3 regions of the Polaromonas sp. P1_E3 genome follow, and region 3 is predicted to be linked to each of the others. Evidence: predicted binding sites of a transcription regulator. Region 3 holds the regulator's gene; each other region holds the start of a gene.
What was found. Region 3 encodes sigma-54, which starts transcription at its own class of promoters, with help from an activator protein. Its sites were predicted from a motif close to TGGCANGNAANCTGCTTT; they were not measured.

Region 1 (2,268 bases), on a different contig from region 3:
CCTGCCACCCTGCCGCAGCAGGATCACGGTGGCCAGCATCCAGATGGTTCGCTGCGCAGGCACGCCCCAGCCAGAGAACAGCGCGTACAGCGTAGCCAGCAACAAGCCGCCCAAGGCACCTGCAGCGGCCGCCGGCAAGGCCAGGCACAGCCGCGGCGTCAAGCGTGCAGACCGCCGCCAGAGCCCGCCGATCAGCAGTGAGGCAGCCCAGGCAAACATCGTGATGTGAAGGCCCGAAATACTCATCAGGTGGGCTACGCCCGTGGCACGGAACACATCCCAGTCGGCGCGCTCAATGGCGGCCTGGTCGCCGACCACCAGCGCGGCAATCACACCGGCAAGCTGACGGTTTTCGATGCGCTGGAAAATCGCTTCGCGTACGGCTTGCCGGGCCTGCTCTATGGGGTGTTGCCAGCTGCTGGAGAGTTTGGCCGGCGGTGTGTCCCGCGGCCCGGTTCGCACATAGCCGGTGGCCTGTATGCCCTGCTCCCACAGCCAGAGTTCGTAGTCAAAACCAAAAGGGTTGCTGTTGCCGTGCGGCGCCTTGAGCCGAACCGTCATTTGCCAGCGTTCGCCGGCGCGCAGGGCTTGCGGTTGACGCTGCAGGGCCAGCGCTACCTCGAACGGGTCGGCGTCCTGCGCCGGCACGGCGGGTTCGCGACCGGCAAAGCCCGAATACCAGCCCAGCATGATGTGCGACGGCAAGGCGACGGCGCTGCCATTGAGCCGGGCAGATTCCACAGCCAAGCGAAAGCGCACGCCGTCTTCCCCCGGTTGCGGCATGGCCACCACCTGGCCTGTGACCTCGATATCGCGGCCCTCCAGCGCGGGGTTGAGCGCCGCAGACAGGAATACGCCGGCCCGCCAGCCTGTCACGCCCATACCGAGCAAGACTGCGAGGGCAAATGCCGAAACCACCCTGCCCCACGAAGGAAGGCGCAGCCTGCCAAAGCCCAGGTACAGGCCAGCCAGGGTGCCGGCCAGCAGCGCCAGGGCGGCGTAACCCTGCTGCGGCCACAACGCGGACTGCTGCAACTGCAGGGCAACACCTGCGATAAAACCGGCAAACACCGGCCCCGGGCTTGCCGCATGCGGCCGCACTCCGGCTGATACAGGTCGATTCAAACCTGCCTCCCTTTGACTTGTTTTTATGCGCTCACCGCTTTGAGCTTAACGGGAAAGCGGGGCAGCCAGCAGGCAGCAACGGTAAACAGCGTACCCACACCCCCAGAGATGAGAGGTATCGGGGGAAGACATCGGAGAGTAAAAAGAGATCACGTGGCGCAGCTCTTGCTTTCAGAAATGCCGTCAAATCCGGGTAAGCTGTTTACACGGCGTTCCTGAGACCGCAAGATGTGGCGGTCTGTTGAGCGTATTTTCCGAGGGTGTGGTTACACGCCCGTTCCTTTAAAAGCGAGGCTGCCTTGTCCATCCACGTCGCCCTGAGCCACATCACCCATTACAAATATGACCGTCTGGTCAAACTCGGCCCCCAGGTCGTCCGCCTGCGGCCTGCGCCGCACAGCCGCACACAGGTACTGTCGTATTCCCTCAGGGTTGAGCCCGCCGGCCACTTCATCAACTGGCAGCAGGACCCGTTTGCCAATTACCAGGCCCGGCTGGTGTTTCCCGAGCCGACGCGCGAGTTCAAGGTCACAGTGGACCTGGTCGTGGAAATGGCGGTGTTCAACCCGTTTGACTTCTTCCTGGAGCCCGCTGCCGAGGAATTCCCGTTTACCTACAACGCATTGCAGGCGCGCGAACTGGCGCCCTACCTGGCCACCCAGCCGGTGACGCCGCTGCTGAAACGCTACCTCGACAAAATCGACCGCACGCCCAAACGCACCATCGACTTCCTGGTGGGCCTGAACCAGGGCCTGCAGTCGGACATCAAGTACTCCATCCGCATGGAGCCCGGTGTGCAGACGCCCGAAGAAACCCTGCGCCTGGCTTGCGGCTCCTGCCGCGACACCGGCTGGCTGCTGGTGCAACTGCTGCGGCACATGGGCCTGGCCGCGCGCTTTGTCTCTGGTTACCTGATACAGCTGAAAGCCGACGTCAAGTCCATCGATGGGCCCAGTGGCGCCGAAGCCGACTTCACCGACCTGCACGCATGGTGCGAAGTCTTTCTGCCAGGCGCCGGCTGGGTGGGGCTGGATCCAACCTCCGGCCTGATGGCGGGTGAGGGTCACATTCCGCTGGCCTGCACGCCTGAACCGTCGAGCGCAGCCCCGGTCGAAGGCGGCGTCGATAAATCCGAAGTCGAGT
Region 2 (2,268 bases), on a different contig from region 3:
GAGCAGCTTGGCCGAAGCCGATGCGTTCAGGAAGTCGTAGCCGAGCCAGCGCACAAACAGGAACACAAAAAAGCTGCCGGTGCCCGGACCGAAAAAACCGTCGTAAAACCCCAGCACCAGACCGATGCAGCAGGTCGCCGCAGTCTCGGCATGGCCGGTGAAGCGGGGCGTGTGGTGGCGGCCCAGCTCCTTCCTGGCCAGCGTATAGAACAGCACGGCCAGCAGCACAAAGGGCAGGGCCTTGCGCAAAAATCCCGGGGAGATGACGGTGACCAGCCAGGCGCCCGCCAGCGAGCCGGCAAACCCGGCGGCCGCTGCCGGCAACAGCGCCGCCCAGCGAAGCTCCACGCGGCGGGCATATTGGGCCGTGGCCACTGCCGTGCCCCAGACCGAGGCCCCCTTGTTCACCCCAAACAGGGTGGCCGGATGCGTGGTGGGAAAAACCGCAAACAGGGCCGGCACCAGAATCAGCCCGCCGCCCCCGACGATAGAGTCCACAAAACCGGCGAGCAGGGAGGCCAACGAGACGATGAATAATTCCATGGCCCGGATTGTCTCATCGCACTGAATGGGCTAATTGCTATGAAATTAATAGCTGCGTGCGCGCGCCGGGCAAGCATTTCAGGAGATTTGAATGGGAAACCCCATCAGCGTGGAGGCAAAAAAAAGCGCCGGGGTTGCCGGCGCTTTTTGCAGAGCTGCATCTCTTGTGGAATGCCGCTTTGCGTGTTTACTTCTTAATGACTCTCTCGTGTCTCCTCGGCTCCTCGCGTTGCGAGCAGCTAGGCTCGTCAGCAAGTCATCCAATATAGCTGGCGCACTGTCACAGTGCATTGGGGGTTTCCCGGCCCCGGACTTTGGGCTGTCACCGGATTTTGCGGGTGTTTTTGGGGCCCACATCCACCCGCCTGAGCACTTTTGCCGTACATATTTTTGATCACAGGCGCTACTGTGGTATTGGCATGACTTATGCCTGTTGTTACCAATTGTTGGCTGACTGAACAGGCGGGCACCGTATGCGGATGAACAGATTTCTGGCGTTGGGTATGTTTTTATGCGCGGGCCTGGCAAGCCAGCAGGCCGTGTCGCAGACCACGGCACCTGCCACCGTGTCTCCTACGGCCACGCCGCCCGCCGTGATTGCCAGCGCCCCGGACGCCGCATCTGTCCCGCCAGCTGCAGTTCCCGCACCCCCTCCTGTTCCTGTGGCTGCCTCCGCGCCTGCGGTTGCGCTTCCTCTTGTGCCTGCTTCGACGCCCGCACCCGCACCGCTGACCCAGCCGGGGCTGGTCGGCGCAGAGACCCTCAATGGCGCAGACACCGCCTGGATGATGACATCCACCGCCCTGGTGCTGCTCATGACCTTGCCCGGCATTGCACTCTTTTATGGCGGCATGGTGCGCAGGAAGAGCGTGCTGAACGTCATGTCGTGCGTCGTCGCCATTTGTGCTGTCGTCAGCCTGCTCTGGTTTGCGGTGGGCTACTCCATTGCCTTCACGCCCGGCAAAGGTGCGCTCGGCCACTACGTGGGCGGGCCCGAGCGCCTCTGGTTTGCTGGGCTGGACTATGTGAAGGATGCGCAAAAGGTGGCGGTGAGCCATATCGCCCCCAACATTCCCGAGTCGGTGTATGCGATGTTCCAGCTGACCTTCGCCATCATCACGGCCGCTCTGGTGGTCGGCTCGTTTGTGGAACGCATGCGGTTTTCCGCGATGCTGGTATTCATGTCCTTGTGGACCGTTGTCGTCTACGCGCCCATCGCCCACTGGGTCTGGGAGCCCAACGGCTGGCTGGCGCGCATGGGCGCACTGGACTTCGCCGGCGGCTCGGTCGTGCACATCAATGCCGGCATTGCCGGGCTGGTCTGTGCCTATGTGCTCGGGCCGCGCCACGGATATGGCCGCGAGCCCTTCACGCCTTTCAACCTTGGCCTGACCATGGCCGGTGCGGGCATGCTGTGGGTCGGCTGGTTTGGCTTTAACGCCGGCTCCGCCGTGGCGTCCGACGGCCGCGCCGGGCTGGCGATGGCCGTCACGCACATCGCGGCCGCCGCGGGCGCGCTCTCATGGATGGCGGCCGAGTGGCTGGTTCGCGGGCGTCCCTCGTTGCTGGGCCTTTGCTCGGGCCTGGTGGCCGGGCTGGTCGCCATCACGCCGGCTGCGGGCTTTGTCTCGCCGCGCGCCGCGCTGGTCTTTGGCCTGGTGGCTGGTGTGGCCTGCTATTGGGGTGCCACGGGCCTCAAGCGCCTGCTCAACGCCGACGATTCGC
Region 3 (2,268 bases):
GTCATACAGCGCCACGCCTTGCTTGCAAAGCTGGTCCCAGCCACTGGCAGCGATCATGGCAGCGGCCAGGGTTTCCTTCAGGGGCGCGTCGCCCTTGTCTTCGCGCCAACCGCGCTTGAAGAGCGGCTCGCCCGAGGTGTCGATGTAGATGGTGACAGTGTCGGTCGTCAGGTGCACATAGATGCGTACGTCGGGCCAGCGCGTGTCGACGCTGGGCCGCACATCGTCGAACTTGGCGCGAAAGCGGTCGGCGATCGCATCCTTGATTTTGAGTGCCGCGAAGTTCAGGCTTTGCAGCGGGCTGTGCTGGGCGGTGATCTCGACCTTGAAGGTTTGTTTGGGCGTGAACCAGATTTCCCAGGCCACGTTGGCAGCGGCGTTGTAGAGGTCTTGTTCGCTGCGGTACTGGTTGTGCTGCAACTCGATCAGCACGCGCTGGGCCAGGCGGCTGTGCAGGTTGAGCTGCAGTGCGTCGCGCCACGACGCCTGCAGCTGTACGCCGGCGCGCCAGGCTTTGCCGTCGATCCCGGTGATACGTTTGACCTCGGTGGCCAGCAGGGTTTCAACGCCTGCGGCGCACGGTAAAAACAATTGGAGTTGATTCATGACTGGCTTTGAGGGGCGGGCAGCGCGGCCTGATTGGGCGGCTAGAGTGATTTGCGCAGGTTGGCGGGCGCGATGCGAAGCGCTTCGCGGTATTTGGCCACGGTGCGGCGCGCGCATTCAATGCCCTGCTCCTTGAGCATTTCGGAAATCTGATTGTCGCTGAGCGGCTTCTTGAGGCTTTCGGATGAAACGAATTGTTTGATAAGCGCGCGTACCGCCGTGCTGGAAGCATTGCCGCCGGTTTCGGTGCCGAGCGCGGAGCCGAAAAAATACTTGAGTTCGAAGGTGCCAAAAGGCGTGCCCATGTACTTGGCCGTGGTCACACGAGAGATGGTCGATTCGTGCAGCCCCAGCTCGTCGGCGATCTCGCGCAGCACCAGCGGGCGCATGGCGAGCTCGCCGTGGGTGAAGAAGTTTTTCTGCCGCTCCACGATCGCGCTGCTCACGCGCAGGATGGTGTCAAAGCGCTGCTGGATGTTCTTGATGAACCAGCGTGCCTCCTGCAGGCGCTGCTGCAGCGCCTGGCCGCCCTGGCCCTTGTGCTGCTTGAGGGCGTTGGCGTAAATATCATGAACACGCAGGCGCGGCATCACATCGCCGTTGAGCGAGACCTTGAAGCCCCGGCCTGATTTGACAACGATGACGTCGGGCACGATCAGGTTGCGCTCCACATTCACAAAGCGGCGCCCGGGCTTGGGATCGAGCCGGCCTATGACGGCAATCGCGCCCTTGATGGCGGCCTCGGGGAACCCGCACAGGTGCGACAGGCGCTTCACGTCGCGCTTGGCCAGCAACTCCATCGGCTGCTTGCACATGGCAATGGCGGCGCGGGTCTCTTCACAGTCCTTGCAATCGAGCAGTTGCAGGCACAGGCATTCGGCCAGGTTGCGCGCACCGACACCGGCCGGCTCCATGTGGTGCAGCAGCTTGAGCGCCATGGCAAAACGCTGCTCCAGCTCTTCTGCCTGCTCCATGTCATCTTTTGCAAGCCCGGCTGCCAGAGACGCCAGGCTGTCTTCAAGGTAGCCGTCGTCGTTGAGCGATTCAATAAGGAAATGCAGCGCGGCGCGGTCTTCTTCCGACAGGCGCAGGCTCAGCGACTGGCGGTGCAGGTGGTCCTGCAGCGACTCATGGCTGCCGGTCAGGTCGGAAGCCTCGGCGTCGCTCTCTTCATTGTTGTTTTTGCGTGCCGGTGCGTCACTGCCCCATTCGCTGTCATCGGGAGTGGTTTCCACGGTGCCATCGCCTTCCCAGCTTTCCTCCAGCTTGGGCTCGGCACTGACTTCTGCATCATTCGGGGCTGCAGCGCTTGTCTCATCCGCGCCGCCAGCTATTGAATCCGTAGCAGATTCAAACTCGCGGCTGTCCTGGCTCACCGGGGTGTTGATGTGTTCCAGTCCAAACTCTTCGCGTACAGCCGTCTCTTCCGACACTTCCAGAAACGGGTTCTCGTCGAGCATCTGCTCGACCTCCTGGCTCAGTTCAAGCGTCGACAGCTGCAACAGCCGGATCGACTGCTGCAGCTGGGGCGTCAGCGCAAGATGCTGCGAGACGCGGAGTGACAGCCCTTGCTTCATCTCAAAGATTTCTGACGACAGAGCTGAAAGAGTTCAAGCAGGGGCCGCGGAACCGGCTTAGCCGGGCCGCAGGCGCCGCCCCCTC

Region 1: the regulator sigma-54 is predicted to act here: its motif matches at 1,280-1,297, upstream of AC1D0Z_RS07945 (transglutaminase family protein).
Region 2: the regulator sigma-54 is predicted to act here: its motif matches at 959-976, upstream of AC1D0Z_RS00370 (ammonium transporter).

Annotation. Positions count from the first base shown of each region.
Region 1 covers NZ_JBFUBD010000039.1:4,981-7,248, forward strand. The annotation lists gene AC1D0Z_RS07940 (DNA internalization-related competence protein ComEC/Rec2) at 1-1,125, opposite strand, end outside; gene AC1D0Z_RS07945 (transglutaminase family protein) at 1,425-2,268, shown strand, end outside.
Region 2 covers NZ_JBFUBD010000001.1:75,449-77,716, forward strand. The annotation lists gene AC1D0Z_RS00365 (sulfite exporter TauE/SafE family protein) at 1-543, opposite strand, end outside; gene AC1D0Z_RS00370 (ammonium transporter) at 1,023-2,268, shown strand, end outside.
Region 3 covers NZ_JBFUBD010000003.1:79,370-81,637, reverse strand. The annotation lists gene AC1D0Z_RS01490 (THUMP domain-containing class I SAM-dependent RNA methyltransferase) at 1-606, opposite strand, end outside; gene AC1D0Z_RS01485 (RNA polymerase factor sigma-54) at 648-2,183, opposite strand.